4 regions of the Paenalkalicoccus suaedae genome follow, and region 4 is predicted to be linked to each of the others. Evidence: riboswitches for the same ligand, from Rfam matches in the RefSeq annotation. Region 4 holds a riboswitch; each other region holds the start of a gene.
The links. Region 4 has a riboswitch for S-adenosylmethionine ahead of FLK61_RS15175 (PLP-dependent aspartate aminotransferase family protein). Riboswitches for the same ligand answer to the same signal wherever they lie in the genome.
Positions count from the first base shown of each region.

Region 1: linked by a shared signal. The riboswitch ahead of FLK61_RS02280 (2,3-diketo-5-methylthiopentyl-1-phosphate enolase) and the one ahead of FLK61_RS15175 (PLP-dependent aspartate aminotransferase family protein) in region 4 are both predicted to bind S-adenosylmethionine.
Region 2: linked by a shared signal. The riboswitch ahead of sfnG (dimethylsulfone monooxygenase SfnG) and the one ahead of FLK61_RS15175 (PLP-dependent aspartate aminotransferase family protein) in region 4 are both predicted to bind S-adenosylmethionine.
Region 3: linked by a shared signal. The riboswitch ahead of FLK61_RS02970 (Fur-regulated basic protein FbpA) and the one ahead of FLK61_RS15175 (PLP-dependent aspartate aminotransferase family protein) in region 4 are both predicted to bind S-adenosylmethionine.

Region 1 covers NZ_CP041372.2:361,499-369,020, reverse strand. Annotated here, with positions in the region: gene FLK61_RS02290 (sugar ABC transporter ATP-binding protein) at 1-164, opposite strand, end outside; gene FLK61_RS02285 (sugar ABC transporter substrate-binding protein) at 189-1,307, opposite strand; SAM riboswitch class I at 1,400-1,537, opposite strand; SAM riboswitch class I at 2,176-2,292, shown strand; gene FLK61_RS02280 (2,3-diketo-5-methylthiopentyl-1-phosphate enolase) at 2,386-3,576, shown strand; gene FLK61_RS02275 (2-hydroxy-3-keto-5-methylthiopentenyl-1-phosphate phosphatase) at 3,573-4,238, shown strand; gene FLK61_RS02270 (methylthioribulose 1-phosphate dehydratase) at 4,235-4,858, shown strand; gene FLK61_RS02265 (AraC family ligand binding domain-containing protein) at 4,902-5,444, shown strand; gene FLK61_RS02260 (pyridoxal phosphate-dependent aminotransferase) at 5,508-6,701, shown strand; gene FLK61_RS02255 (hypothetical protein) at 7,215-7,522, opposite strand, start outside.
Region 2 covers NZ_CP041372.2:3,808,823-3,816,344, forward strand. Annotated here, with positions in the region: gene FLK61_RS19195 (glycosyl hydrolase 53 family protein) at 1-1,533, shown strand, start outside; gene FLK61_RS19200 (S1C family serine protease) at 1,614-2,996, opposite strand; gene FLK61_RS19205 (RQC-minor-2 family DNA-binding protein) at 3,234-4,649, shown strand; SAM riboswitch class I at 4,732-4,834, shown strand; gene sfnG (dimethylsulfone monooxygenase SfnG) at 4,939-6,018, shown strand; gene FLK61_RS19215 (hypothetical protein) at 6,133-7,522, opposite strand, start outside.
Region 3 covers NZ_CP041372.2:485,909-493,430, reverse strand. Annotated here, with positions in the region: gene FLK61_RS02985 (hypothetical protein) at 1-10, opposite strand, end outside; gene FLK61_RS02980 (PH domain-containing protein) at 108-458, opposite strand; gene FLK61_RS02975 (AAA family ATPase) at 635-1,900, opposite strand; SAM riboswitch class I at 2,069-2,172, shown strand; SAM riboswitch class I at 2,241-2,343, shown strand; gene FLK61_RS02970 (Fur-regulated basic protein FbpA) at 2,409-2,561, shown strand; gene FLK61_RS02965 (YezD family protein) at 2,558-2,710, shown strand; gene FLK61_RS02960 (methionine ABC transporter ATP-binding protein) at 2,807-3,832, shown strand; gene FLK61_RS02955 (methionine ABC transporter permease) at 3,822-4,484, shown strand; gene FLK61_RS02950 (MetQ/NlpA family ABC transporter substrate-binding protein) at 4,498-5,364, shown strand; partial or broken gene FLK61_RS02945 (M20 family metallopeptidase) at 5,367-6,227, shown strand; gene FLK61_RS02940 (NAD(P)-dependent alcohol dehydrogenase) at 6,562-7,522, opposite strand, start outside.
Region 4 covers NZ_CP041372.2:2,826,167-2,833,688, reverse strand. Annotated here, with positions in the region: gene ilvD (dihydroxy-acid dehydratase) at 1-1,636, shown strand, start outside; SAM riboswitch class I at 2,557-2,675, shown strand; gene FLK61_RS15175 (PLP-dependent aspartate aminotransferase family protein) at 2,836-4,620, shown strand; gene FLK61_RS15170 (aliphatic sulfonate ABC transporter substrate-binding protein) at 4,641-5,648, shown strand; gene FLK61_RS15165 (ABC transporter permease) at 5,677-6,534, shown strand; gene FLK61_RS15160 (ABC transporter ATP-binding protein) at 6,549-7,307, shown strand; gene acsA (acetate--CoA ligase) at 7,326-7,522, shown strand, end outside.

The DNA of each region.
Region 1 (7,522 bases), 1.5 Mb from region 4:
ATCGTGCCAGAGTCCTTTTGATGCACCCCGGCAAGCACGTTCATCATCGTCGACTTCCCCGCCCCATTTGCACCGATTAATGCATGTATCTCGCCTGCCTTCGCCTTAAACGTCGCCTCCTGCAACGCCTTTACGCCAGGAAACGAGAGCGATATGTCCTTCATCAACAGTTCCACGTCATCACCCTATTACTTATGATAGTCTTTTAATGTCGTCATCCAGTCTTCATGAAACGCATCTGTTTCTCCCCAGCCGTCCACAACATCGGCAAGTGTCACCATGTTAACTGGCTCGTCTGATGCAGCTAAGTCTTCTCGAGAGATGAGCGTTGCTTCTAAATCGTACGTCTCAGGCGTTTCTTCTCCTGCAAGCTTTTTCGCAAGTAAGCGTAGATTCACGGCTCCAACTAGCTTTGGATCAACCGCAGCGGTATACTCCCACGCGCTATTTTCCTGCTGGATCAGCTCTAAGTCTGCGTTCGAAACATCGATTCCATAGATCTTCACGTCGGAGCGTCCCGCTTCCTCAATCGCGCGAGCGGCTCCAATCGCAAACGCATCCCACGTCGCAAAGATCGCATCTAGTTCACCCTCTGGATATTGGTTAAGTAGCGCTGCTACAGCGTTTTGCGTTTGCACGCTCGTGTCCTCTGCTGCAACACCGAAGCGACTTACCTCAACAAGTTCTGGGTTTTCTTCTAAAATAGTTTCATAAACAGCGTTACGTCGCACCATCGGCGGGAAGCCGTCGACCCATAGGTAGGCAATGCTTGCTTCCCCGTCAAAGTCCTCAACAAGCTGATCGAGTGCCAGCTGCGCCAACGCCTCATCGTCCTGTGATGTCAGTGTGACGCCATCGATTTCAGCAAGATCCGGGATCGAGTCAAACGTGACGACCTCAATGCCTGCTTCTCGCGCTCGCTCAACCGCCTCCACCGTTGCTGCATCGTCTCCGTGAGAAAGAATTAAGCCGTCGACCTGACTTGTAATTGCCTGATCGATTGCATCGTGAAATCGTGCTGTATCCCCGTTTGCGGTAAATACGTCGACATCAAAGCCAAGCGACTCTCCTTCTTCCTGTACACCCGCTAAAAACTGTGCGGTGTGATCATCCCCACCAATCTTTCGAATCACGCGGACAGTGACGTCTTCGTCTGATGCGAATCGGTCTGGCACTCCTTCGAGCGAAGCCTCGTTTGACGTTGCGCCTTCCTGAGCGTCTGTTGCTGGTTCATTTTCCCCACACCCTGCTAGTAGAGCGGCTAGTGCTAATCCTGACGTTAGTAACCATTTGTTTTTCGCTGACATATTTTCTTCTCCTCCATCTGCTCCCCCGAGAACGTCCACGTAAAAAAGCCTCCTTCTTGTATAAGAAAGAGGCGGAAGCATGCATGGTCCGTCTCTTATCTCTCAGACTTAAATAAGCCTGTTGGATGTAGCACCGTACCTCACACCTTCTAGGAGGTTTCCGCAAATGTGCGGAAGGCCGGTTGCCGGGCGTCATAGGGCCAAATCCCTCAGCCAACTCTCGATAAGAGCAATATTTTTTTGTGTGTTGCGTTGGGAGTAATCATAAATCCTGAGTAGATCATTTGTCAATACCTTGAATGCAAGAAAATTTGAAGGAGAGTTTGTCAATTGGTTGGGGATGACTTTCCATATTGTAGAAGTGAAGTTGGACGCATTTTAGGAGAACGTGAACGCACATTGCTGATTTTGAGGAGAAGCTGAACACATTATTGGAGAACATAAACACACTTTGCCAAAATTCACTGAGAAGATGAACACACTTACCATAAGTGCGTGCAAAACCGCCAGTTGCCCTGTGCTCCCGCCTCGTGGGGTCTTCGTAAAGTGGCAGTTGGGCAATGTAAGGTCCTTGAGTGGTGGAATGTCTATGAAGTGAAGACATCATTTTAGAAACCAAACACAAAATAGGAGTTACCAAACACGGAATCGCAAAAACGGCGAGTTACCAAACACAAAAACGAAGATACCAAACACAGAATGCCAAAAATACGGACTTACCAAACACGCAGCTGCCTACCTAAAGCTGAAACCACTAAACGTGGCTCTACGTCCCCTCTCCTCCCCAATCTGAAAAAACTATTTGACAGCTCCTCCTTTCCCTGTCATAATCTGTTTCAACGATTCAAAATTGCATAATAATTTCAAACTCTTATGTAGAGCAGGTGGAGGGACGATCCCTATGATACCCGGCAACCTGTTTCGGTCAGACGTTGACTGATTCAAGGTGCTAATTCTCTCGCGCAGGATGCGTGGCAGATAAGAGGACATGATACCTGTCAGTACAAACCGACACGTCCTCTTCCATTTGCGAAGTGGACGTTTTTTATTTTCTCAAAAAGAAAGTGGGGCATGTGACATGAGCTTTGTGACAGCAACGTATCTCGTACCAGGCGGGCTTGACTTACATAAAAAAGCGGAGGGCATCGCGCTCGGGCTCACAGTTGGATCGTGGACGGATTTGCCGGCGCTCGAGCAGGCGCAGCTCAAAAAACACAAGGGCGAGGTGATCGCGACAAACGACGGCACGCCAAAAGCGACCATCACGATTCGCTATCCGGCGGTCAATTTCACGCCTGACATCCCAGCGATTTTAACAACGATTTTTGGGAAACTATCGCTAGACGGAGAAATCAAGCTTGTTGACATTGCCTTTGACGACGCACTAGCAAAGCAGTTCCCAGGCCCACAGTTTGGCGTTGATGGCATACGCGAGCTGATCGGCGTGCACGATCGCCCGCTCGTCATGAGTATTTTTAAAGGCATGATCGGCAAAGGACTTGATGAATTCGAAACGCAACTAGACGCCCAGGCTCGTGGTGGCGTGGACTTAGTAAAAGACGATGAAATTCTATTTGATAACCCCCTCACGCCTTTCGAAGAACGAGTAAAACGCGGGAAGCACATCTTAGATAAAGTCGAACAAGAAACGGGACGACGCGTCCTTTACGCCGTTAACCTGAGCGGACGCACCTTTGAGCTACGAGACAAAGCGCGTAAGGCAGTGAAGCTTGGCGCATCCGCCCTCCTGTTTAACGTATTCGCTTATGGACTGGATACGCTTCAGGCACTCGCCGAGGATCCTGAGATCAACGTTCCGATCATGGCGCACCCAGCCGTATCCGGAGCGCTCACGGCGTCGCCGGACTACGGCATCGCCAACAGCGTCCTACTAGGCAAGCTCCTGCGCATCGCAGGCGCCGATCTCGTCTTATTCCCATCACCGTATGGGAGCGTCGCACTGCCTAAGGAGGAAACAGATGCGATCGCGCTCGCACTAACAGAACCGACCGTCCACCGTGCCGCATATCCAGTACCGTCAGCCGGCATCCATCCTGGACTTGTACCTCACCTAGTCCGAGACTTCGGTGAAATTTCCGTTATTAACGCAGGCGGTGGGATTCACGGACACCCAGACGGATCAGCCGCAGGTGCAACAGCCTTCCGCCAAGCGGTCGACGCGGTGTTAGATGATACATCACTTGAGGATGCAGCCCTTCAAAAGGCAGAGCTCGCAGCTGCCATTAAGCTGTGGGGGCATCCACTATGACGGAACGCACACCGATTATCTTTTGCGACTTTGATGGCACGATTACAACAAAGGACAACATTATTGCCATCATGAAGGAGTTTGCTCCACCAAAATGGGAGCCGATCAAGGACGATATTTTAGCGCAGCGTGTCTCCATAAAAGAGGGCGTTGGTCGTATGTTTGATTTACTTGATACGTCTAAAAAGCAGGAGATCATCTCGTTTGTTCAACAATCAACTATTCGAGACGGCTTTGCAGACTTCGTGGCACACACGAACAAGGAAGACATTCCGCTCCATATTGTCAGTGGTGGTATTGATTTTTTCGTCCAGCCAATGCTTGAATCGTACGAGTTGAACGGCAACATCTACTGTAACGGTAGCGATTTTAGTGGAGATACCATCCGTATTACGTGGCCGCACGCCTGCGACGATCAGTGTGATAACGACTGTGGTTGTTGCAAACCGTCTATCTTACGCACGTACCCAAAGAACGACTATTACCGCATTGTTATTGGAGATTCGATTACGGACCTTGAAGCGGCAAAGCTCGCGGATCACGTCTTTGTATGCGGAGATTTTTTAGAAGAAAAATGTAAGGAGCTTCGGCTACCCTATACACGTTTTGCTGACTTTCGCACGGTTATTCACGCACTAAATACGTTAGGAGTGACGTCATGACAACAGCTGTTGATGTTTCACAAAGATGGGATGAGCTCGCGGCAGTTAAGGATGAGCTCGCCGAACGAGACTGGTTCCCCGGCACAAGCGGAAACCTCTCGATTAAAGTGACAGCGGTCCCGCTCACGTTCCTCGTCACAGCAAGTGGCAAGGATAAACGCAAGCGAACGCCGGAGGACTTTTTACTCGTCGATAAAGACAGTAGACCAGTAGAGCCCGGCGCGCTAAAGCCGTCGGCTGAGACGGTGCTCCACCAAAAGATTTATGAAAAAACACAGGCAGGCTGCTCACTTCACGTGCATACCGTAGACAACAACCTAATCTCCGACCTCTATTTTGAAGAAGGAGAGATTACATTTAAACATCAAGAGCTGATCAAGGCGTTCCAGATTTGGGAGGAAGACGGCGAGCTTAAGGTGCCCATCGTGGAGAACCATGCCGATTTGGATAAGCTCGCAGACGCAGTCGCAGAGCGAATTGAACCAGGCGTCCACGGCGTCCTCATCCGCAACCACGGTATTACCGCATGGGGACGGGATGCGTTTGAAGCTAAAAAACATTTAGAAGCATTCGAATTTTTATTTTCGTATCAAGTAAAAAGAGAGCTGTTACGCCGCTAAGGCGAGAGACTTTACCTAACTATTTTAAAGGAGGCTATTCACAATGGCGACAATTGTAATTCGCGACACGCAGGAAACGATTAAAGGAACGGATGAGGTACGTGCGTTTTTAGAAAGCCAGGAGGTGCTTTACGAGCATTGGGATCCAACAAAGCTCCCAACCGAGCTCCAAGGCAACTGCAAGATTGGAGACGAAGAAAAGGCTCAGATTTTAGAGACATTTGACGAGGACATTCGCTCTTTAGCGGACCGTCGTGGCTATAAAAAGTGGGATGTGATTGCGCTAAATGAAGACACGCCTGATCTGGAGACACTTTTGAAGAAATTTGAGCAGGTCCACACGCACACCGAGGACGAAGTTCGCGCGATTACTGCAGGATCTGGTAGCTTCGTGATCAAAGGCGCTGACACTGGCTACTTTGATGTCCAGCTAGAGCCAGGCGACGTAATCAGCGTACCCGTTGATACGCCTCACTTCTTTACGCTATCTGACGAGCGCCAAGTTGTGGCTGTTCGCCTCTTCATCGATCCAGAGGGTTGGGTCGCACACAAGTTTGATGATCCAGCGTTTGTTGCATCTAAGTAATTCAATAATGAGAGTTGGGCTTACGACATTCTTGTCCTAAGCCCCTTTTTTGGAGGTAAAACCATGACACACTTTGAGCAATCCGCACTCTTAAAGCGTCTCCCAGACCAATTCTTTGCGCGCCTCACGGCCAAGGTGAGAAACCTCGTTGCAGAAGGCCACGACGTGATCAATCTCGGACAAGGCAATCCTGATTTGCCAACGCCTGCCTTTATCGTCAAAGAGCTGCAGCAGGCTGCAACAAATCCAAGCTTTCATCAGTACTCCCCATTTAGTGGGCATACGTTTTTAAAAGAGGCTGTCGCCACGTTTTATAAGCGTGAGTACGATGTGACGCTCGATCCCGAGACTGAAGTTGCGGTGCTTTTTGGCGCTAAAACAGGTCTTGTCGAGATCAGCCAGTGTCTCTTAAATCCAGGCGACGTGGCGCTATTGCCCGATCCTGGTTATCCAGACTACACGTCTGGAATTGCGCTAGCGGAGGCACGCGCGTCGCTGTTCCCTCTATTAGCGGAGAATCACTTTTTGCCTGACTACGACTCGTTTTCTCAACAAGAGGTCGATAAGGCGAAGCTGTTGTTTTTAAACTACCCAAACAATCCAACGGCTGGTGTGGCGACCAATGCCTTTTTTGACGAAACAGTAGCCTTTGCCGCTGACAATAATATCTGTGTCGTACACGACCTCGCGTATGGAGCGATCGGCTTTGACGGCGTGAAGCCACCGAGCTTTTTACAGTCAGAAGGTGCGAAAGATGTTGGCGTGGAGATGTACACACTCTCCAAAACGTACAATATGGCAGGCTGGCGCGTCGGCTTCGCCGTAGGTAACGCCTCGGTTATTGAGAGCATTAATTTGTTGCAGGATCACATGTATGTGAGCTTGTTTGGCGCCATCCAACACGCAGCTGCCGCTGCTTTGTTGTCCGATCAGCGTGACGTGACAGAGCTTGTTGCGCGCTATGAAAGCCGACGCAACGTATTTATAGAAGGTTTGCGTGCGGCAGGACTTTCAGCCGTTGCTCCTAAAGGGTCCTTCTTTGTGTGGCTTCCTGTGCCAGAAGGATTCAGCTCCGAATCGTTTGCGGACTTCTTATTAAAAGAAGCGCACATTGTCGTGGCTCCTGGTAATGGCTTTGGCGAGTATGGCGAGGGCTATGTACGGATTGGGCTTTTGGCAGATGAGGAAAGGCTGCGGGAGGCTGTTGGGAGGATTGCGGAATTGGAGTTGGTGAAACGCTGTAGGTCAAAAGACTAAGATCAAAGGCGGCCACCTTCGGCGCCCCTACGCGGCGTTTGCTACTACTTGTGGGGGCTTGCTCAACTATTTCTGTCGGCCAAACCAATGGCCGACAGAAAGGATTTTCGCTGCGCGAAAGGGCTACCACTAGTAGTCACGCAAACGCCGCTTCGGGTTGCCTTCGGTTACGGTATATTAGTTGCACAACCTCCTTCTTTTTTATTAAGGCATGAGGCGATAGGTCGTTGCCTCCCTATAGAGATTAAAAGAGTGCGTTCACGTTCTCGCATAATGTGTTCACCTTCTCCACTTCGCTTCGCTGAGCCTTCTTTATCCTGTCCTAGGACGTATAACAAGCATATCTTTCCCATTTTATTTACTTATTTGCACAACATGCGCTGATTTTAGCACCACCCGTACGCTTTTTTGCACGGACTCGGCTAAATTTAGCACGATCTCCTTTAATTTCAGTACCATACTACCTCTCCATAAAAAAGCCCAACCACTAAACGTGATTGGACCTCTCTTAAATCAGTCATACCCTCCAGTTGCTGCAGGTAGCTCCTGATATTCGTCTCTTGGTTGGATCATATTCTGATGGATCTCCAACATCGTATCGTCCCAATTTGATACAGCCGTTGTCGGACAAGAGGAGTCCCAAATTAGTGAATAATCTTCTCCATTTGCGGTCATTTGCAGGTTGTACTTGTGGTGTGGTTCCATACATGACAAGCCATCGCCCTCGTCGGGCAGCGCTAACACATCATTTTCTAAAACGGCTTGATAGATCGTGCGCAACTCCTCGTCGCTGAGCACGAAATCGGTGGTAGTTGTGCCGT
Region 2 (7,522 bases), 980 kb from region 4:
GAGTATCACGGTGCCGACTACATCCGCTTAAAAATTTGGAAGGATCCAATTAATGTCGGTGGCGCAAATGATTTAGAGGAGACCGTCGCGATGGCGGAGCGTGTCCGCGAGACAGATATGAAGCTCCTGTTAAACTTTCACTACTCTGACTTTTGGGCGGATCCAGGCAGACAGGACAAGCCAAAAGCTTGGGAGGATCTCTCCTTTGATGAGCTGACGCAGGCGGTGTATGACCATACGTATGAAACATTGACGGCGTTAGAGGAGGTCGATGCTTTTCCCGAAATGATTCAGGTCGGGAATGAAATTCAAGGCGGTCTCCTCTGGCCGGATGGGAAGGCGTATGGTGATGTGCTTGGAGAGGATTACGGTGGATTTGATAACATTGTGACCCTTTTACAGGCTGGCATTGACGCGATTCATGATGCAACTCCCGCTGGTGCTGATCCAGAGATCATGCTTCATCTAGCTGACGGTGGCGATAACGGTCTGTACCAATGGTGGTTCGACGAAGTAACCTCCCGTGGTCTGGCTGATTTCGATATCATCGGTCTCTCCTACTACCCTTACTGGCATGGCTCGTTGGAGGATTTGCGCACGAACCTGCATGACATTAGCGAGCGCTACGACCGTGACGTTTTAGTGGTAGAAACCGCGTATGGGTTTACATTAGACGATGGTGATGGACATGAGAATATCTTTTCTGCAGAGGATGCAGAAATAGCTGGCTATCCAGTGAGCCCGGAAGGACAGCTTGCTTTTGTACGTGACTTAGAAGCAGTTATTCAATCCGTCCCAAACGATCGTGGTAGAGGCTTCTTCTACTGGGAACCCACTTGGATTCCATCTGAGAATGCCGGCTGGCGTGATGGCGAAGGGAACGCGTGGGAAAATCAAGCATTGTTTGATTTTAACGGAGAAGCTCTCTCGTCATTAGCGATGTTTGGTGAACCTGCGAATGATGGTGGTGAAGAAGTGATTTCATTCAACGATGTTGACGGTGATACCATTGGCTATGAAGCAATTATGCAACTGGCTCAGGATAGAGTCATTACAGGATTTGTTGATGGATCGTTTCAGCCTGCTGCATCCGTATCACGTTTACACGCTGGGTTAATGCTTGCTCGGGAGCTTCAGTTGGATGTTGATTCGTTAGTTGCGATGAGCTTGTTTCGTGATATTAGTGAGGATCATCCTTATGCGAGTCAGGTGCAGGCTTTCTATGATGCGGGGATTGTGCGCGGCACGACAAACGGTGACTTTTTACCTCAGACATCTGTGACGCGTGGTGAGCTTGCAGCTATGCTTGTGCGTGGGTATGAGGTGGAGGCTGATGGTGAGGAAGGTGACAGCAACATTCGTAACCATCTATTTACAGATGTGTATGGCAGTCCTTATGAATCTTACATTGATACACTTTATCAATCTGGAGTTGTTGCCGGCGTTGCAGTTGACCGCTTCGAGCCGAATAGGCCTGTTACACGAGCGGAGCTGGCTATCCTGCTCATGAGACTTCGGGGAGTTGACTTGTAAGAGGTTTTTGGAGAGAAAAGATTGAAAGAAGCCCCGTGCGAGCGACCGTGCTCGTGCGAGGCTTCTTTTTATTAGGACACTTACTCAAAAAACTCCTCATAGGTCCAGAAGTTGCCGTAAAGATCCTCGACTCCATCATCGTAATAATAAAATTCTCCGTCGAAGTAAGGCTCTCCATCAAACGTGTCTAAACCGGATGAATTAAATTCGTTCTCTTCATAGTAATACTCGTCATCCTCATAGTAATAGTCTTCATCTTCTTCGTAGTAGTACTCATCGTCCTCATAATAATAATCCTCATCTTCATAATAAAGCTCATCATTATAATAAAACTCGCCTTCGTTGTAGTCTTCTTCATAGTAGTAATCTTCCTCGTAGTAATAGTCATCATCGTAATAATAATCATAGTTGCTATAGTAATCTTCCCAAAACTCGTCGTCCCACTCCCAGTACTCATAATAATCGGCGTCCGCCGAATAATCTCCACCATAAAAATCTCCGTCAAGCCAGCCGTCACTATAGTAAAACTCCCCGAAGCTGTTGTAGAAAAGCTCATTCACTTGGTCACGACTTAAAGGATTGGTAATCCAGCCTTCAATCAGATCATAAACGGTATAGATAGGAATACTAAATGCAATCAACGAAGCGTCATTTCTTTTAGCAGAATTGATCGCAAAGATTTCTTCTGTCTCAATCGTCATCAGTGGACCGCCACTATTACCAGGCTCAATTGGAGCAGAGATTTGGTAGACATCTGAATAGGTAAAGTTATCAATAACAAAGTCTCGTCCAGCGCCAGTGACGTAGCCCATCGCAACTGAATTCTCGTAGCCTAGTGGAGTACCTAGAGCAAGCACACTCTCTCCCACATCTATTTTTTTCTCATGGGCAATGCTAGAGGGAGTCCTGCCCACAAAGTCTGCAACGTACACAATCGCTACATCAATCTCGTTTGAGTACCCAATTACTTGGCCGCTGTGCTCTGTGCCTGCCAAAGTTGTTAGAGTCACATCTGTAAATCCTTCCACCACGTGGGCGTTTGTGACTACGACACCACCCCCGTTATACAAAAAGCCTGACCCTTGTCCGGCTGGTGTGTAGATCGTATACACGTGTTGCTGTGCGTCTGCAATAATCTTGGTAAGATTACGCGCGCTCTCGCTTTCTTCGTCAGGGCTTACGATGTTACGGATAGCCTGCGGTTGCTTTATGTTTAATTGTTCTTCCGTGTCCGACACAAGGGCAACTCTCTCTTCAGGCGATGAAGTAGCTTCTGTCTGCTCCTGTTGATCTGGCAAAAAATATGCTAATGGATCTAGTACTACATAAGCTAACGTACCGTTAACAGCTAAGAACATTAGTACAACAAACGTAACTAAAAATGAGCGCTTTCTTCTATTCCCACAGGATGAACAGTATTTGCCTCGCCTTTGCATCTGATTTCCGCACGTCGAACAATACATATATTCCCTCCTTCTGTTGTATATACCTAAGACTATCATACCTCTTTATTTACAATCTTGAACCTGTTTTTTTGCTGATAAGAGAAATGTTTTGGAGGTGGTTGGAGTAAAGTGTTTAAGCTTTGCAATCTGCTCTGATGAAACCCAAGGCAGAAGCTTCTCCTCGTCGTCTTCTTTGTCTAATCCCCCCTATCAGAAGTATAATAAAGGTATCACCCGTTGAAGGAGCTGTTGTACATGACTACGTATCAGCTTGGCTACATTATTGAAGCTTACCCATCACTTGTTTTTGTGCCAGTAGGAGCGAAGCGACATGGCTTTCGATCAATTGGATCGAAGGAGGATCAAGCAAATGTGACTCGTTTACAGCATGCTGCCACTCAAGCATTTAATGAATTAACAGCTGATGAAATCGAGCTCTTGACGTCTTTTCTTAAAACGGATGAACTAAGACTTCCTGTGCCAGTACTCGGTAACGATGAGGCGTTCCCAACTCTTGTCCGCCCAGAGCAATTTTTATGGGAGGAAATGTCTGCGCCGATCCCTATTGTGCAGGACTCGTTTTATCCAAAGGAATATGCCAAACTATCGGCTATCCAGCTTGCATCACACGTAAAAAGCGTCGTAAAAGACTTTATCTTTTGCGCAAAGCTCAGCAAGCAGTCTCGCGAGACATGGCTTGAACAAATGCGTGAAGCATTTGATCAGCATCCGTTTATCCAGCTTGCTCAAGCAAAACGACCAATTGTACACGCTGTTGAAGCGTTAAATAAATCTTCTTTACTTGGTGTTCTTAATTATCCAGAGGACATCTCGTACTGGCGCCACCGCGTTGGCGTCGTGATGCGCCCGTATCGACATATCACACCCGAGTGGCGGTACACGATGTGCGAGCATGACAAGGAGCTCGCAACTGACAACGAGACTCTAGTCTGCACATGCTACGAGTGTGACTATGGGATTACGTATGATTTGGACGAAAATCGGGTCTATCTGCCTTTTGAAGTTGATATGCCACAGGCAATCAAACGTATTGCCACCATTGAACGTCAGTTCAATACGATCGCGGAACAAAGTCCCAAAGTGATAACCGCACTTCGGGAGCTCAGAGAATTACACGATTTCCTTAAGCCATACGAAGAGAAGCTGGTCACGATCTTAACACTCCAGCAGGAGGCAAACACAAACAGCGATCATCCGGCAGTTGTTGCATACCAAGCGATTGATAGCATTCGATTGCCCAATGAGGAAATTGAACCTACGCTTGTGAGCCTGCAACACGTCTATTTACCAGATGTAGCGGTGCTTAAAAAGGTGTCGACCTGGCTGACACTGGACGAGCGCACGCTTTTAGAGGAGCTAGAGCAAGTCGAGGATACTCTACGCAAAAGCGTCGAAGCGAACAGACCAAAGCCGGATGATATTTTATTTAGCCGAAAAGGCTTCTCTATTACGCGAGTGGAAGTAGAATCGATTCAACAGCTTGTTAGCATGGAGCCTATGGAGATTTCGTCTTATCAGCTCGTACAAGCGTTAAAAGGAAACCCGTCAAACAAAATTCGAACGTTAGGACTTCATCAGTCAGCCTTATTTGGACGACTTCATGACTGGCCTGAAAAATATATAACGAAGCTTGTTCAATCAATCATGTAAAATTATCTGTTCGTTCAAATAATTCTAAAAACTTCTTGACCTTTTTAGTAGACCTGCTAGAATAAAGCCTAACTTAATCATTTTCTTATCACGAGAGGTGGAGGGACTGACCCTACGAAGCCTCGGCAACCGGCTATTGCACGGTGCCAAGTTCAGAGGATCTATAATAGATCCGAAGATGAGATTAGACGGATAGCCACATGTTGATGTGACTTCAAGCCCTCTTTTCTTCACCTTAAAGAGGGCTTTTTATCGTGATAAGAGGATGCATAAACAAGGAGGAATAGAAATGTCGAATGTACAATTTGCGTATTGGGTTCCTAATGTTAGTGGTGGATTAGTCGTGTCAAAGCTCCCTCAGCAAACAGGGTGGGATGTTGAGTCAAATAAGCGCTACATACAGCTAGCTGAAGAGGTTAATTATGATTATGCACTGTTCCAAACGCGTTGGTTTGCAAGCTATGGAGCGGAGAATCAGTTAGAAGCCATCACCCTTGCCTCTGCTTTAGCAAGCGTAACAAGTAAGATTAACCTTATTGCAGCTGTCCATCCGGGTCTTTGGCATCCTGGTGTATACGCGAAGATGGTCGCAACACTTGATAATATTAGCAATGGGCGTGCCGCATTAAACGTTGTTAGTGGATGGTTTAAACAGGAGTTTATCGGTTACGGGGAGCACTGGCTTGATCATGATGAACGCTACCGTCGCTCTTCTGAATTTATTCAAGTATTACGTGAGCTCTGGACAAAGGAAGAAGCAACGTTCCAAGGTGACTTCTATCGAATCAATCAGGCTCCGTTAAAGCCAAAACCAGTAAATGGTCAGCCTCCTGTATTCCAAGGTGGTAATTCAAGTGCAGCTCGCGAAATGGCGGCCGAGCATTCCGACTGGTACTTTATGAATGGAAATACACTTGAAGGCTTTAAAGAACAGATCGAGGACGTACGTGCAAGAGCGAAAAAGTATGGACGTGAGGATAAAATAAAGTTTGCCGTAAATGGCTTTGCCATCGTGAGAGATACAAAAGAGGAGGCGGTTGGGCTTCTGCGCGATATCGTCGCAAACGCGGATGACGAGGCTGTGAAAGGCTTCCGAGAAGCTGTTAAGCACGCTGGTCAATCTGCTTCTGACGGTCAAGGAATGTGGGCAAACTCGTCCTATGAAGACCTAGTCCAGTATAATGATGGCTTTAAAACTGGACTTATTGGTACTGCCGAGGAAGTATCGGAGCGTATCCTAGAGTTAAAAGCAATTGGCGTTGATTTAGTACTCACAGGGCACTTCCACTATGAAACGGACCTGCAACGCTTTGGCGAGGAGGTAATCCCGCTCGTCAAACAAAAAGAGCAAGTGTTAGCGCGCGTGTAAGAAGCATAGTAGGGTATCTTCTTCTTTGTCCCATCTCCCCCGATAGACAAAGTGGATAAAATAAAGAGAGCGGGATGCCAACATAATGGCATCCCGCTCTCTTCTATTTACTTTCTAATTACCTATTAATTCATCGTTCTCTTGAGAAAACGCTTCGCGAATGATGTCGTAGGATTTCTTTAATCTCGGTTCGTACTGAGGCAAGTCCCATGTTTCCCACGTGTAAGGCTCGAAGGAAATCGTATTGCCGCTAGCTTGTGGCAGCGTATCGACAATCTCGCCATTCGCATCCGCCTGCATGACAGCTACGTGAATCTCGTCAACATCACGCATCACCTGCTCTCCTTCACCGAAGAAGTCACCTAGCACCTCGCGCTGACTCGGGTCGGTAAAGTGTAGTAAGAGCCAAGGAATTCGAATTTCGATGATCCCATTGTCTTCACTAATTTGATAGTCAGCGAGCGAATCATAGTCTTCTGATTCAGGATCGGCATTACCGCGTCGGAGCTTACCCGTTTCATACGTATCGAACGGTATTAACTCCTGTGTACTTGGAATTAAGAGCTCTCGATTTAGTACATAATCAATCGTCTCAAAGTTTCCAGAGTTACTATCCGGAGTCTCCCCATAAATTTCGATCAAATCCAATTGATCTTCGTATAGGAAAGCTAGATAATCATAATATTGATCCACCCAGATGCGCGATTCCTGCTCATCCTGACTAATTTGAGCAATAAATTCCACGCCTCGATCAAAGTCGAGATTTGGGAAGTCAGTTGATGTCGTATTCCCCTGATCTGGGACTGTATCGAATAAAAGATACGCGTCACCGTCAGCAAGTTCATCTCTATTAATACGTGCATATAGGAAGGTTTCGTCATAATCTAGTTCAAGCGAGTTTAACGTGTTATCACCAGTAGCGATTTGCGTTGCTTCAGGCCACTCCTCGTCCTCACCATTTACAATGACCTTATCTCGATCAAAGGCTAAAAGACCAAAGCGTTGCTCATTCGTTTGTGTATTCGACCAAAACGGGCGTCTGTCTGGATTATCATAGTCCATCGTGTTCCACGTACGTTTAAACCATTCATCCTGCCAAGAGAATACCATTCCACCAAGCATTCCTTCTGCAATGATATCTTCATACAGGTTGGCAACTAACTCTCCTTGCTCTTCTTCTGAAATAAAGCCTTGATGCTTCCCTTGAGGGTTTTCGTGCGTACGTCCTCTAGACGCCGGAATGCCAAACTCGGCTACTAAAACTGGCATATCGTGCACTTCATGTAGGTCACGCAGATAGCCAGCATAGCTATTTGGTTCTCCACGGTGATCAATAAACTCCAAATACTCCTCTTCGAAGTTAAAGAAGTCCGGATAGTACGGATAAACGTGATACGAGGCAAACTGATTAGTCAGCTCATAGTCACCTTTTACATGAATCACGTTAGGGTCCACACTCGCCATATCTTCTTGTTCATTCGGCTCCGATGGATGATCTAAAATA
Region 3 (7,522 bases), 1.6 Mb from region 4:
ATCGTAGCATCCTCCTGCCACCTCCCTCTTGATAAAGTAGCTTAATCATAGTGATGTTGTCACATTTTGTAAAGCCACTTTTTCATTATTCCATTATTTTACGCAAGTTATGCGCAGATCCGCTGCGACAGCTCCTTATAAAAGCCCATCACATCGCTCCCCTTCGTGAACTGTAGCTGATGATTCCCAGACTTTGTTGCAATTTCGATTGTGTTTGAAAAGGATAGGAACCCAGTCTTCTCTATCGCAATTTCCTCTATTTTAGAAAATGGAATTGTCACTACGACAGAGCGCGACTTCGACATAATCGAACGGTCTACAAATAAGACGCGATGCGACGTCAACGCCACAAAATCAACCATCAGCCCATACGTGCTGTGGAGCTCTTCTCCTTCAAATAGGAATTCCTGTACTTGGTCGTGGTGCTTTGATTTATTGTCCCCTTTGAAAAAATTCATTCATTTCGTCCTCCTTCTACTTTCTCTTAGCCTTGTTTGTCGTTAAGAGGTCGCGGTACGTTACATGATTAAACACCATTTCTGCATGTTCCCATGCGCGCTTTCAACCAACAAAAATAAGAGTTTCACAGTACGCATCAAACGCACCGCTACTCCTCTCATTCACCCTTACCCTCTTAATAAAACCCCACCGGATCATGGTTTGACTCGTTCCACTCATCACGCTTCTTTTTTCGATTATCATTTTGTAACTGACTACACAATTCATCAATATCAACCTTTTCTTCATAGTGCCATTGGAGTGCAGCTGACGTATACAGTTCATTTAATTGCGCAAATGAGAGCCCGTCTGTCTTTTCTACTAAAAGCTCCACTTGATCTTCGGTTAAGAAACGATCGAAACGTTTAACTTTTGCGTACTGACTTCGAAGCTCTTTGCCGGGAAGCTTCAGCTCATACGAGCGATCGAAGCGACCAGCACGGTTTACTAAGGCAGGATCAATTTTCTCCGGATAGTTTGTTGTACCAACTAAAAAGACCCCTTCTTTAGATGTTGATCCGTCTAGTGTATTAAGAAATACAGAACGTACGTCTAGTGGCATCGAGTCCAAGTCTTCAATAACAAGTACCATCGGCGTTAACTTCGCCACCTTCTGGAATACTTCCATTACGGTGTAGCTCGATGTGTGTTCTGTAATCTGCCAGTACACGACAGGAGCCTCTACACTTCCTGCTATTGATTTAACAAGCGTAGTCTTCCCGTTTCCAGGGTGCCCGTATAGTAAAATGCCTCTTTTATAAGGAATATCATACGTCTTAAAAAAGGAACCATCCTCTAGAAAGAATTGATCGATAGAACGATAAATTTCCTCTTTTAGTCCTGCTTCTAATAAAACATCTTCTCTTAATACAGCTGTTGTAATTTGTTCTCGTCGTTCCTCTACTCCATTTAATGTATCAATGAGCATAGACATGTGCGCCTTACTATATATACGATTTTGTTTGTATACATAATGAAGGAAGCGTTTGACGGCTGTTTGTGACGTGGAAAAAACGAAGCTTTGCTCATAGTTCATATGCTCACGAAAAATCGGAATTCTAACTAGAGCAACCTCAAAATCAGGATAGTAGTAAACCGAATTATCAATATTCAGGTTAGAGTTTACCCGCAGACGATCTTCCTCTATCTCCGTTGTAACCTTAAATGCTTCAACTGACTCAAAAACATATGTAACAAATTCTACGTTCGCGTTATGCTTAATATCATCTTGGAGCACTTTCCAAATATCCACAAGTTCCTCTTGGAGAGAAAATTGATAGAAAGTATGTCCAAATTCAGTAAACAAGTGTTCACTCACACCCTCAAGCGCAACCGCATGTTCTCTGTAATTTATCATATCTTTTATTCGCGTATTTGACTTATTGAAGAGAAACGAATCCATAGTAACCACTCCTTAAATGGGAAGTATAATTGGCTGGTACTCTCATAATAGCATGAATATGGGTTTTGATTCTCCATTCGTGCGACTCTCTCAAGATTTTCCTCAATAAGCAGTTGACATTTTAAGGATACTAAGATAGAGTACTGATTATCGAATCGAACACATACACTCTTATCCAGAGAGGCGGAGGGATTGGCCCTACGAAGCCTCGGCAACAGGCCGCATGCGGTACTGTGCCAAGTCCAGTAGCGTTTGTGCTACAAAGATAAGAAGAGATAGTAGTCAACTACCCTCTTCTTGTGAAGTGGGCTTTTTTATATGCTCGAATCGAAAACTGAATACCTTATCCAGAGAGGGGAAGGGACTGGCCCAATGAACCCTCGGCAGCAGGCTACTTGTAGCACTGTGCCAAATCCAGCAGGCGAAAGCCTGACAGATAAGACGCATGTTTGCCGCTTCTTATCGGACGAAGAAGTGGCTTTTTTGCGTACCTAGGGAGGAAAAGAACATGAATGCCTCACAGGAAAGCACAAAGCAACAGCTCATTACACGGTTGCTCGAAGCAGGTCACTTTAAGATCGGTAACCAACAACTATATGAGCTAACGGTGGAGGAATTACGCCAAGCACTAAACCAAACAGAGGAGGTTCGCCTACGATGAGTGAGAGCACCACAAAAGAATCGTATGTCCAGTCCGTCTTAAAACAAATTGAGTTTGGCACAGTAACAGTAACTGTGCACAATGGGGAAATCACCCAGGTAGACGTAACCGAGAAAAAACGATTTCCGAATCAGAAAAAAACAAACTAGCTGCTGATCTGACGACAGAAGGCACCTACCCCCAACACATAGGGGGAGGTGCCTTTTTGCGTCCCAGCAGACTTTTAGTAAAAAGGAGCACATGCATTGATTACATTCGATGAAGTCACAAAAAGCTTTACCACAAATGGAAAGGACATCCTTGCCGTCGATGACGTGTCCTTGACCGTGAATAAAGGAGAAATATTTGGCATTATCGGCTTCAGTGGAGCGGGTAAAAGCACGCTACTTAGACTCGTTAACTTACTCGAAAGCCCAACAAAAGGTCGCATCCTCATTGGCGATCAAGACATTCAGTCATTAAAACCACGGGATCTTCGTCGCCAACGTCAGCAAATCGGCATGATCTTTCAAAACTTTAACCTATTTTCGTCACGGACGGTTTTTGGCAATGTTGCTTATCCACTACGACTTGCACGAAAACCAAAACGAGAAGTGACGCGCATCGTCAACGACATGCTCGACTTTGTCGGATTAAAGGACAAAGCCGATCATTATCCTGAGCAACTGTCTGGCGGTCAAAAGCAACGCGTTGGCATTGCTCGTGCGCTAGCCACGTCACCGGAATTCCTTATCTGTGACGAAGCAACGTCTGCACTTGATCCTGATACAACCGATGATATTCTTCGCTTATTAAAAAAGGTGAATGAAGAATACGGCATCACAATTCTTCTCATCACGCACGAGATGCACGTGATTAAAACGATTTGCGATCGTGTTGCAGTCATGGAGAATGGTCGCGTGATTGAGAGTGGAAATGTATTCAACGTTTTTTCGAATCCACAAACAGCCACGACAAAGAATTTTATTAGCTCTGTATTAAATGATCGACTATCTATTAAGCTATTAACGCATTTACGCAATAGCCATACTAACCCTCTTTATCGGGTCATTTTTAAAGGCGAATCAACCAATCAACCATTATTATCAAAGGTTACACGTAAGTACGATCTAGATTTTAATATTGCTTATGGCAGTGTCAATGAGTTACAGGATCAGCTTTACGGCAACTTAATTGTCGAGTTTATCGGTGATCCAATCGCGGTTCAGCGAGCCATAGAAGAGCTCGCAACAACCGTCGAGATTCGGGAGGTGATCAATCATGGGAGTTGATTGGAGTACGTTTTGGCTCAGGGTTGTGGAGGCGACCGGTGAGACGATTACGATGGTCCTCTTCACACTCGCCTTCGCCAGTATCTTCGGCGTCGCGATCGGTCTCACCTTATATGTCACGCGTGAGGACAATATTTTAGAAAATAAAGTCGTATTCTTTTTCATCAATGTGTTAATCAACATCATTCGCCCAATTCCGTTTATTATCTTTCTCGTCGCTATTACACCTTTAACGAGATTGGTAATGGGTACAACGATTGGAACGACAGCAGCCATCTTTCCTATGACAATTGCTGCTTCGTTCGGGATCGCCCGCATTGTGGAAAATAACCTTGTTGCGATTGATCCAGGCTTAATTGAAGCCGCAAAAGCAATGGGTGCATCCCCTTTTCAAATTATTTATGGTGTCCTCATTCCAGAGACACTCGGTCCACTTATTTTGGGACTAACCTTTGTGACAGTTGCCTTAATCGACTTTTCTGCTATGGCAGGGATTGTTGGGGGTGGCGGTTTAGGAGACCTCGCCATGACTTACGGCTACCATCGCTTTGACGCGTCTGTCATGTTTGTCACCGTCGCTATACTCATTATTTTAGTACAAATCGCACAGTTTGCCGGAAACAAATTATCACGAAAATTCTTAAGAAGATAGGGAGAGATTAATCATGAGAAAAGCAGCATTTTTAACAGGGGCACTTACACTTTTACTAGTAGCATGTGGAGAATCACAAGCATCGGAGGACCGCATAGAAGTCTCGATCGGCGTAACAGGTGCAGACGGTCAGTTCTGGAATTTAATTTCAGACCGTGCTGCAGAGGAAGGTATCGATATCGAGCTAATCGAATTTGCAGACTACGCATTACCTAACACGGCTCTTGTGAATGGAGAGATTGATCTCAACTCGTTCCAGCACTTAGCTTTCCTAAGCCAATACAACGCGGAGTACGATGAAACGATCACGCCAATCGGCTCTACCGTTATTGCACCTCTTGGACTATACTCAACCAACCATGAGTCAATCGAGGATATTCCTGATGGCGGCGAAATCGCGCTACCAAACGACCCCGCTAATACGGGACGAGGCCTCAAAGTGCTTGAGAGCGCAGGCTTAATCACCCTTCGTGAGGATGTAGGGCTTTATCCGACCGTCGATGATATTGAGGAAAATCCAAAGAATCTAGAATTTGTATTAGTCGTTGCGCAACAAACACCACGAGTGTTACCTGACGTTGCCGGCTCTATTATCAATAGTGGAATTGCCACACAGGCAGATATTTTCTTAGACGAAGCACTCGTACACGATGATCCATACAGTGACGAAGCAGCGCCTTATATTAACGTTTTTGCGACACGCGCAGAGGAGAAAGACAACGAAGCCTACCATACTATTGCTCAAATTTATCAAGAGGAAGACATTGCCCAAGCTGTTGTCGACGATTCTAACGGAGGAAATATTGTGGTCGATATTCCACAGGAGGATTTGCAGCAAACACTTGATGAGCTTGTACAAAACTTAAAGGAGGGACAATAATAATGGCGATCCGAGACGAATTGAAAGCAAGAATTGACCAGAAAAAGGACACGTATATTGAGGCTGCTAAGCGGATTCATGGTTACTCCGAAATCGGAAATGAGGAGGTACAATCAGCTGCTGAACTAGTAACACTATTAAAAGACGCGAGCTTCGACGTAGAAACATCGATTGCCGGTCATGAAACAGGGTTTATTGGGAAGAAATCAAGCTCAAAGCCAGGACGTAACATCGTGTTTCTAGCAGAATATGACGCCTTGCCAGGCCTTGGGCATGCGTGCGGTCATAATATTATCGGCACAACATCCGTCGCAGCCGCAATTGCCCTAGCCGATGATCTGGAACAAACCGGTGGCACCGTCTATGTTTACGGGACTCCCGCCGAAGAAGGCGGACCAAATGGTAGCGCAAAAGCAAGCTTCGTCAAAGCCGGACTCTTCGATGAGATTGATGCAGCCTTAATGATTCATCCATCAAGAGAAACAGGGACAACAGGCGCAACACTTGCAGTAGATCCTTTAGAATTTCACTTTACCGGTCGTGCAGCCCACGCGGCTGGTTCACCAGAAGAAGGGATAAACGCGCTAGACGGCGTGCTTCAGCTATTCTCAGGCATCAATGCCCTGCGTCAGCAGCTAGCAAGCACGATTCGCATTCATGGGATTATCACACACGGTGGCGATGCTCCTAATATCATTCCAGACTATGCCGCAGCCCGCTTCTTTATTCGGGCAACGACGTGGGAAGAGGTTGTGAAGACCTCCGAAAAAGTGCAGCAAATTGCTCGTGGCGCCGCTCTGCAAACTGGTGCGGAAGTCGACATTAAACGATTCCAAAACGAAATTCATGAGTTTGTCCGCAACCGTCAGAAGGCGACAGTTTAAATAACGCGATGTGAAAAGCCCCCCATGCGGTGGGGCTTTTCTTGTGTCGCGGTGTCAGGGCTTTGGTTTTAGTTGATGAAGGTTCGGTATAGCGTGTCACTTCTTGCTCGTTTTGGTGGATTGCGCGTCACTTCTCGGAGATTGCGTGTCTCTTCTCCTTCTTTTTGCCGATTTCCGTGTCACTTCTCTTAGATTGCGTGTCTCTTCCCCTAAAACGCTCCCGCAAACCACCCACAAACAGCAAAAAGACTAGGCACGAACTCATGCCTAGTCTCCTTCCCTTTACACACGATCTATCTATTAACGCCCAACCTTAAATCGTCGCCGTATCAATCACAAATCGATACTTCACATCGGAGTCCAACACGCGATCGTAGGCTTCGTCAATGTCATCGGCTGAAATGACTTCAATTTCCGGCTCAATGCCGTGCTTTGCGCAGAAATCGAGCATCTCCTGCGTTTCACGAATACCGCCAATCAACGAGCCTGCAAACGAACGACGCTGCGGGATTAGCGAGAACACGTGTAAATCGAGTGGCTCAGCTGGAGCGCCAACGTTAACAAGCGTTCCATCTAATGCTAAGAGCCCTAAGAATTTATTAATATCCAGCTTCGCGCTGACCGTATTTAAGATGAAATCGAATGAACCAGCAAGCTTCTCAAACGTTTCCTCATCTTCTGTAGCATAGTAATGCTTCGCACCAAACTTTAAGCCGTCCTCTTCCTTCGCAAGCGTACGAGACAGCACCGTCACTTCAGCGCCCATGGCATTCGCAATCTTCACGGCAACGTGACCGAGACCGCCCATACCAACGACCGCAACCTTCGACCCTTTCCCAATATCCCAATGGTTTAATGGGGAAAATGTGGTGATACCAGCGCACAATAAAGGTGCCGCTTTATCTAAAGGTAGCTCGTCAGGGATGCGGACGACAAAACCTTCTGTCACAACGATATGCGTCGAATAGCCACCTTGCGTCGGTTCTCCGTATTTATCCACACCAGCGTAAGTAGGTACATTACCTTCTAGGCAATATTGCTCCTCACCCTTTTCACAGCTACTACATTTCCCGCAAGAGTCGACCATACAGCCAACACCGACGCGGTCTCCGACTTTATAAGCAGATACCTTCGATCCAATATCCGTCACATATCCTGCGATTTCATGACCTGGTACAAGCGGATCCGTCACTTCGCCCCATTCTCCATGAGCGGTATGAATATCCGAGTGGCAAATACCCGCATACTTTATTTCAATCTGCACATCGTATTCA
Region 4 (7,522 bases):
TAACCGAGTTCCAAACCGGTCGATGTTACGCGCGGTTGGATTTACGGATGAGGATTTTAAAAAGCCAATGATCGGTATTGCCAGCACGTGGAGTGAGGTAACACCGTGTAATGTACATATTGATAAGCTTGCGATTAGTGCCAAAGGTGGCGCGAAAACAGGTGGTGGAGCACCGATGATCTTTAATACGATTACGGTTGCGGACGGCATTGCGATGGGGCACGAGGGAATGAACTATTCTCTTCCTAGCCGTGAAGTTATTGCTGATTCTATTGAGACAGTGATGAGTGCCGAAGCTCTTGACGGGCTTGTGGCAATTGGAGGCTGTGATAAGACGACTCCTGCCTGTATTATCTCTATTGGTCGACTGAATCTACCTGCTGTATATGTATACGGTGGAACGATTGCTCCCGGTAAATTAAATGGGAAAGACATCGATATTGTTTCCTCCTTTGAAGCGGTTGGGCAGTATCAGGAAGGGATTATCGATGACGGAGAGCTGCATAAAGTAGAGTGTAATGCGTGTCCGGGTGCTGGTGCCTGCGGCGGGATGTACACGGCCAATACGATGGCATCAGCGGTAGAAGCGCTCGGTATGAGTATTCCTGGCTCGTCCTCGACGCCTGCTGTGAACAATTATAAGGAAGAGGAATGTCGCCAGGCTGGGGAGCTTGTGATTGAGCTACTTAAGAAGGACATCTATCCGCGTGACATTATGACGAAAGAAGCGTTCGAGAACGCAATTACGGTTGTGATGGCACTTGGTGGCTCGACGAACGCATTCTTGCACTTAATCGCAATGGCTCGCTCTGCTGGCGTTGATTTGTCGTACGACGATTTTGAGACAGTACGTAAGCGTGTGCCGTTTATCGCGGACTTAAAGCCAAGCGGTCAATATGTCATGCAGGATCTGTATGAAGTGGGCGGCGTGCCGGCTGTGATGAAGCTACTTCTTGAGCATGGCTTGTTGCACGGCGATTGCTTAACTGTCACAGGCAAGACGCTAGCAGAAAATCTAGCCGAAGCAGAACCACTTAAAGAAGGTCAGAAGGTTATCGTTCCTTTTGATACGCCAATTAAGCCAACAGGTCCATTAGTTGTAATGAAGGGAAATCTAGCTCCTGAGGGTGCTGTGGCGAAAATGTCTGGTCAAAAAATTAGCCGTTTTGAAGGAATCGCGAAGGTGTACGATAGTGAAGCGGAAGCAACGGTTGCTATTGAAAACCGTCAAATTAAAGCTGGTGACGTAGTTGTTATCCGTAACGTAGGGCCGAAGGGCGGACCTGGTATGCCAGAAATGCTTTCTGTCACAGCAATGATCGTTGGACAAGGCCTAAACGGGAAGGTTGCGCTTATGACAGATGGACGCTTCTCTGGTGGATCACATGGCTTCGTAATCGGTCACGTAGCTCCAGAAGCTGCGGTAGGTGGTCCGATTGGACTTCTGCGCACAGGAGATAAGGTAACGATTGATAGCGATACACAAGAGATCAACATGCACGTGAGTGACGAAGAGCTTGCACAGCGTAAGCGTGAGTGGCAACAGCCAGAGCCACGTTACAAGACTGGTGTCTTGGCAAAGTATGCGCGTCTCGTAGCTTCGTCGGCGAAGGGTGCGGTAACGGATCAGGATTAATAGCTTAAAACGCCACATCTCGTATTCGAGATGTGGCGTTATTTATTAAAAGTGGAAGTAATTTAATTAGTCGCGAATGACGTAGAGACGTAAAATGAGCAGTGAGAGTCACGAATAAAAGCCGAAGGAACAAACGAGATGCTTTTGATTTTTATACTTGCACTCCCAATTTGGCACTTTAGCAATTTGACTTATATAACGTATTAGCATACGTCCTTGTGGCAGAGACAGTCCACCTTAAACGAACATTAACCACCTAATTTATTTACATTTTTGCACAACATGCTCGCTTTTTAGCACAAAGTCCCCTAAATTTATCACAACAGCCTCTGATTTTAGCACCACCACCTTTAAATTCAGCACAGCCCCTCTGAAGAGCTCACCAATCTCTCTCAATAGGGTAGAGTTTGACTAACTTTTTTACAAATTATTTATCTATAATGACCTTACCGTAGGTGACCCGAAGCGTCGTTTGCGTAACTACCAGTGGTAGCCCTTCCGCGTAGCAAAAATCCTTTTGCACGGCCGCTGGCCGGGCAAAATAGTTGAGCAAGCAACCACGGTAGTAGCAAACGACGCGCAGGGGCGCCGAAGGTGCCGCCCTTGATTTTGACTTTGACCTTGCACCAAACCACAAATCACACATAAACTGTATCAAACAACCCTCATTTACCAATGTAAGTGCTTACTTATTATAATAGAAGAAACTTTTTAAATTATTCTGTCAAATCCTTTGACATACCGAGTCAAACCATGATAAGCTACGACTCATACAAATCAACGCGGACTAACAGACAACTAATCGTTTTTCACGAAAAGGTGAATAACTTTTAGAAAAGTCGAATAAACATTTGACGTAGCTGTTTAACCGTGTTAAGATTCACATTAATTAAAAATTTAACCAATTATAACTTAATGATCTCTTATCAAGAGTGGCGGAGGGAATGGCCCTATGAAGCCCGGCAACCAACACATACTCATATGTATGATGTATGGTGCCAATTCCATCAGCGTTCATAAAAACGCTGAAAGATGAGAGAGGACGAGTTTCTTTACTGAACCCGTATCTCTCTATCTTTCGATAGAGAGATTTTTTTATTGATTTTTTCCTAAAAAGAGTAGCAATCAACGAAACACGTACAACTTTTAAACTTACTTTTCCGATAAGGAAAGTCAACTTAAAACGGAGGGATTTACCAATGGCAAATAACAATTCTTTTGAAACGTACAATCCGGAGACAGTTATCTTACACGGAGGACAATCACCAGATCCAACAACTGGGGCGCGGGCCGTACCGATTTACCAAACAACATCGTATCTTTTCCACGATACCGATCACGCAGAAAGCTTATTCTCGTTAGATGAGCCGGGGAATATTTACAGCCGAATCGGAAATCCGACGGTTGATGTTCTTGAGAAGCGATTGGCATTACTTGAGGAAGGGGTAGCGGCTGTTGCAACATCGTCCGGTATGGCTGCGATCTCTTTATCCATCTTAAACGTAGCAAGCGCTGGAGACGAGATTGTTGCAGCGACAAATCTTTACGGCGGGACTTACAACTTATTCGCAGTCACGCTACCACGATACGGTATTAACGTCACGTTCGTTGATCCGACTGATCCAGATAACTTCCGTCAGGCGATCAATGAGAATACAAAGGCTGTTTTTGCTGAAACAATCGGGAATCCTAGTCTTCACGTGCTTGACATCCCGGCTGTAGCAGATGTGGCGCACGAAGCAGGCATTCCACTCATCATTGATAACACGTTCGCAACACCTTATGTAGCGAAGCCAATTGAGCAAGGTGCTGATATCGTGGTCCACTCCGCTACGAAGTGGATCGGTGGTCACGGTACAACAATCGGTGGTGTAGTAATCGACGGAGGACGCTTTAACTGGCAGTCAGAGAAGTTCCCAGTGTTTAACGAGCCAGACCCAAGCTATAACGGCATCGTGTACGCTAAGGACTTTGGGACTCTCGCCTTCATTACTAAATTACGCGTGCAACTACTACGAGACTTTGGTCCGTGTTTGAGCCCATATAACGCATTTCAGCTTATTCAAGGGTTAGAAACTCTGCATCTACGCATCGTTCGTCATAACGAGAATGCGTTAGAGCTTGCGAAGTACTTAGAGAAGCATCCAGCAGTTGATTGGGTATCGTACCCAGGGCTTGAATCTCATCCGGCTCACGAAAATGCGAAGAAGCTGTTAAGACACGGAGCAGGTGCCGTTCTAAACTTCGGAATTAAAGGTGGACGCCAAGCAGGCAGAGACTTAATCAATAATGTCTCGCTTTGGTCTCACTTAGCAAACGTAGGGGATGCAAAGAGCTTGATCATTCACCCGGCATCAACGACGCACCAGCAGTTAACTGGTGACGATCTAAAGAAGACAGGTGTACTAGAAGATCTCGTTCGACTGTCCGTTGGACTTGAAAATATTGAAGACTTGAAGAAAGACTTAGATCGCGCTCTAGCCATTGCAACAGGCGAAGGTAATTCTTCAGATAACACCGTTATTAACGACGAAGGAGTTATCAAATGGGCGCTACAAAGTCCAAATGTAACGGAAAATAATACGACACGCATTAAAACAATCGCAGTCGTTGGACTAAGTGGTACACCGTCACGACCAAGTCACCGACTTGCTCGTAAGATGCAACGACTTGGCTATAAGATTATCCCAGTCAATCCAAGAGAAACAGAAATTCTCGGGGAAAAATCATACCCTGATCTAAAGAGCATTGAAGGACCGATTGATATTGTTCAAGTATTTAGAAGCCCAGAAGCAGCCATTGAATTAGCCCATGAAGCTGCGGAAGTGAAGCCACGTATTTTCTGGTTACAAGAAGGAGTTATCTCAGAAGAGGCGGCATCGATCGCGAAGGATGCAGGGCTTGAGGTTATCCACAACCGCTGTACGTATAAAGAGGCACAACGACTAAGAGGGACAATATCCACATTCGCGTGTGAAATATAAGAAACGGAGTGAAGACGAGTATGAAAAAGACATTATTAGGACTTAGTATCGGAGCGTTAGGATTAGTAGCTGCAGGATGTGGCTCCGAATCAAACACAGAAGCAGGAACAGCAAATACGAACGACAACTCGTCAACACCCGAAACAATTACGGTAGACTACGCGTTTTATTCTCCAACTAGTCTTGTACTAAAGGAGCAAGGCTTCCTCGATGAAGTATTTGAAGGAGAAGACGTCGAGTTTGAATATGTACTAAGCCAAGGTAGTAACCGCGCACTTGAATTCCTATCAGGAGGAAGCGTTGACTTCGGTTCAACGGCTGGTGCAGCTGCATTAATGGCAAAAGGAAATAACGCACCGATCAAAAACGTGTACATTTATTCGCAGCCAGAATGGACGGCACTCGTGACAAACGAGGGAAGTGACCTTGATACTGTCGAGCAACTAGAAGGAAAGAGAGTCGCTGCAACACCTGGTACAGACCCTTATATTTTCCTCATCCGAGCATTGGACGAAGTTGGTCTAACGGAGAGCGATCTTGAAGTCGTGCCACTTCAGCACTCAGACGGTGCTAGTGCACTGGCAAACGGAGATGTTGATGCTTGGGCAGGCCTTGATCCACACATGGCTCGTCAAGAAGTAGAGACGAACGCCGAGCTATTTTACCGCAACGAATCGTTTAATACGTACGGCTTCCTTAATGTAAGAGAAGAATTCGCGGAGCAGTATCCAGACGCGGTTGATAAAGTCATTGAAGCGTATGAGCTAGCTCGTGAATGGGTGGAAGAAAATCCAGAAGAGACGATTCAAATTTTAGTAGATGAAGCAGGAATTAGTGAAGAGGTAGCCGCACTTCAGCTAGAGCGAAACAACTTTAGTAATCCACAGCCAGGTCAGGAGCACATTGATGCGTTGACAGCCGCTGGTGAAGTGTTACAGGAATCAGGTAATTTAGATGCAAGCTTAGATCTTGAGGAACTTGTAAACAGCCTCATTGATCCAGCTTATGCAGAACGTGTTATTAACTAAACTACGAATGTAAAGGAGGAGACGACTCATGGCACTTACACAGGGACAGCAAATTGAGAATCAGAAAGCCTTAAATACAGCAGAGACGAAACAGAAGAAGGTGAGCAAGGCGATGCCGTCCCATCTAGCCCGGGTCGTCTTGGGCCTTTTATTCCCAGCACTACTAATAGCCGGATGGGAGATTGGAGGTAGGCTAGAGCTGATCAACACAACGCTCGTGCCAGTACCTTCTACTATCTTAGCAACGATTACTGCACTTGCAGCCGATGGCTCCCTTTGGGGACACATCGGAATTACGTTGTACCGCATTCTTTGGGGCTTCTTCTGGGGGACAGCCGTTGCACTAGTCATTGGCTCCTTCGTTGCTATGTCCAAAGTGATTGAAGCACTACTAGATCCAACGATCCAAGCAATTCGCGCGATTCCATCGCTTGCATGGGTACCATTATTCATCCTCTGGCTTGGAATTGGAGAACCGTCTAAAGTAACACTAATCGCACTCGGTGTATTTTTCCCTGTTTATTTGAACACAGTTGGTGGGATTCAGTCCGTTGACAGAAAATTAATTGAAGTAGGAAAAGCATACGGACTTAACACATTCCAACTAGTACGTCGCATCATTTTACCAGCATCTCTACCATCCTTTTTAATCGGTCTTAGAAGTGGACTTGGACTTGGCTGGATGTTTGTTGTAGCAGCAGAGCTACTAGGAGCAAGCCAAGGTCTAGGATACCTTCTCGTGATCGGGCAAAACACATTTAGACCAGATACGATTTTAGCGAGTATTGTCCTCTTTGCGATTTTAGGAAAGCTTACAGACTTTCTACTCAAAAAACTTCAAGAGCGCGCCCTGCACTGGCAGGATAACTTAAACGGTCAACAATAAAGGAGCGGATAACAATGAGTATACAAGTAGAAAAAGTCAGCAGAACGTTTAAAGGACAGCTTGCCGTGAATGATATCTCGTTTGAGGTGAAACAAGGAGAAATAGTTGGTCTGCTTGGTACAAGTGGATGTGGGAAAAGTACGCTACTACGAGCAATCTCAGGTCTTGATACAGGCTATGACGGCACGGTACGTGTTAATGGCAAAGAAAAGCGTGGAACATCAAGTGAACTAGGTGTCATTTTTCAAGAGCCACGATTAATGCCGTGGTTGACGGTTATTGATAACGTTTGTTTTGGACTAACAGGCTCTAAAAGAGAAAACTACGCAAAGGCAAGAGAAATCTTAAACGTTGTTGGACTCAGTGACTTTGAAAAGCATTACCCGAAGCAACTATCTGGAGGAATGGCTCAGCGTACGGCAATTGCACGAGCACTCGTAACAGAGCCATCAACACTACTACTCGATGAGCCGTTCAGTGCACTTGATGCATTTACAAAGCTACAGTTGCAGGATATGGTCTTAGACCTGTGGGATAACTACCAGCCAACAATGGTTATCGTGACACACGATATTGATGAAGCATTAGCGCTGTGTGATCGCGTTGTTATTTTAAAAGGACAGCCGGGAGAGCTATATAAAAATATTGAGCTAAATCAGCCAAAACCAAGAGATAAAGCAGATACAGAGCTTGCAAAAGTAAAATCGCAAATACTAGAGAGCTTAGAAATCGGACGTAAACCAATCCGTCCGAAAGTTGTGAGGGAGGCGTAACAATTGGCACAAGTAGAAATCGAACGTACTCATATCGAAGCAGACAAAACAATCGCAAAACGTGCTAACCTTCAAAGCTATGAGAATACAAAAGAGCTATTTACATGGGATCATGCGCTACAAGAACTATCTCAGGCACCTTCTGGCAAATGGAATGCCGCTTACGAATGTATTGACCGTCACGTTGCGGAAGGCTATGGCGATAAAAAGGCGCT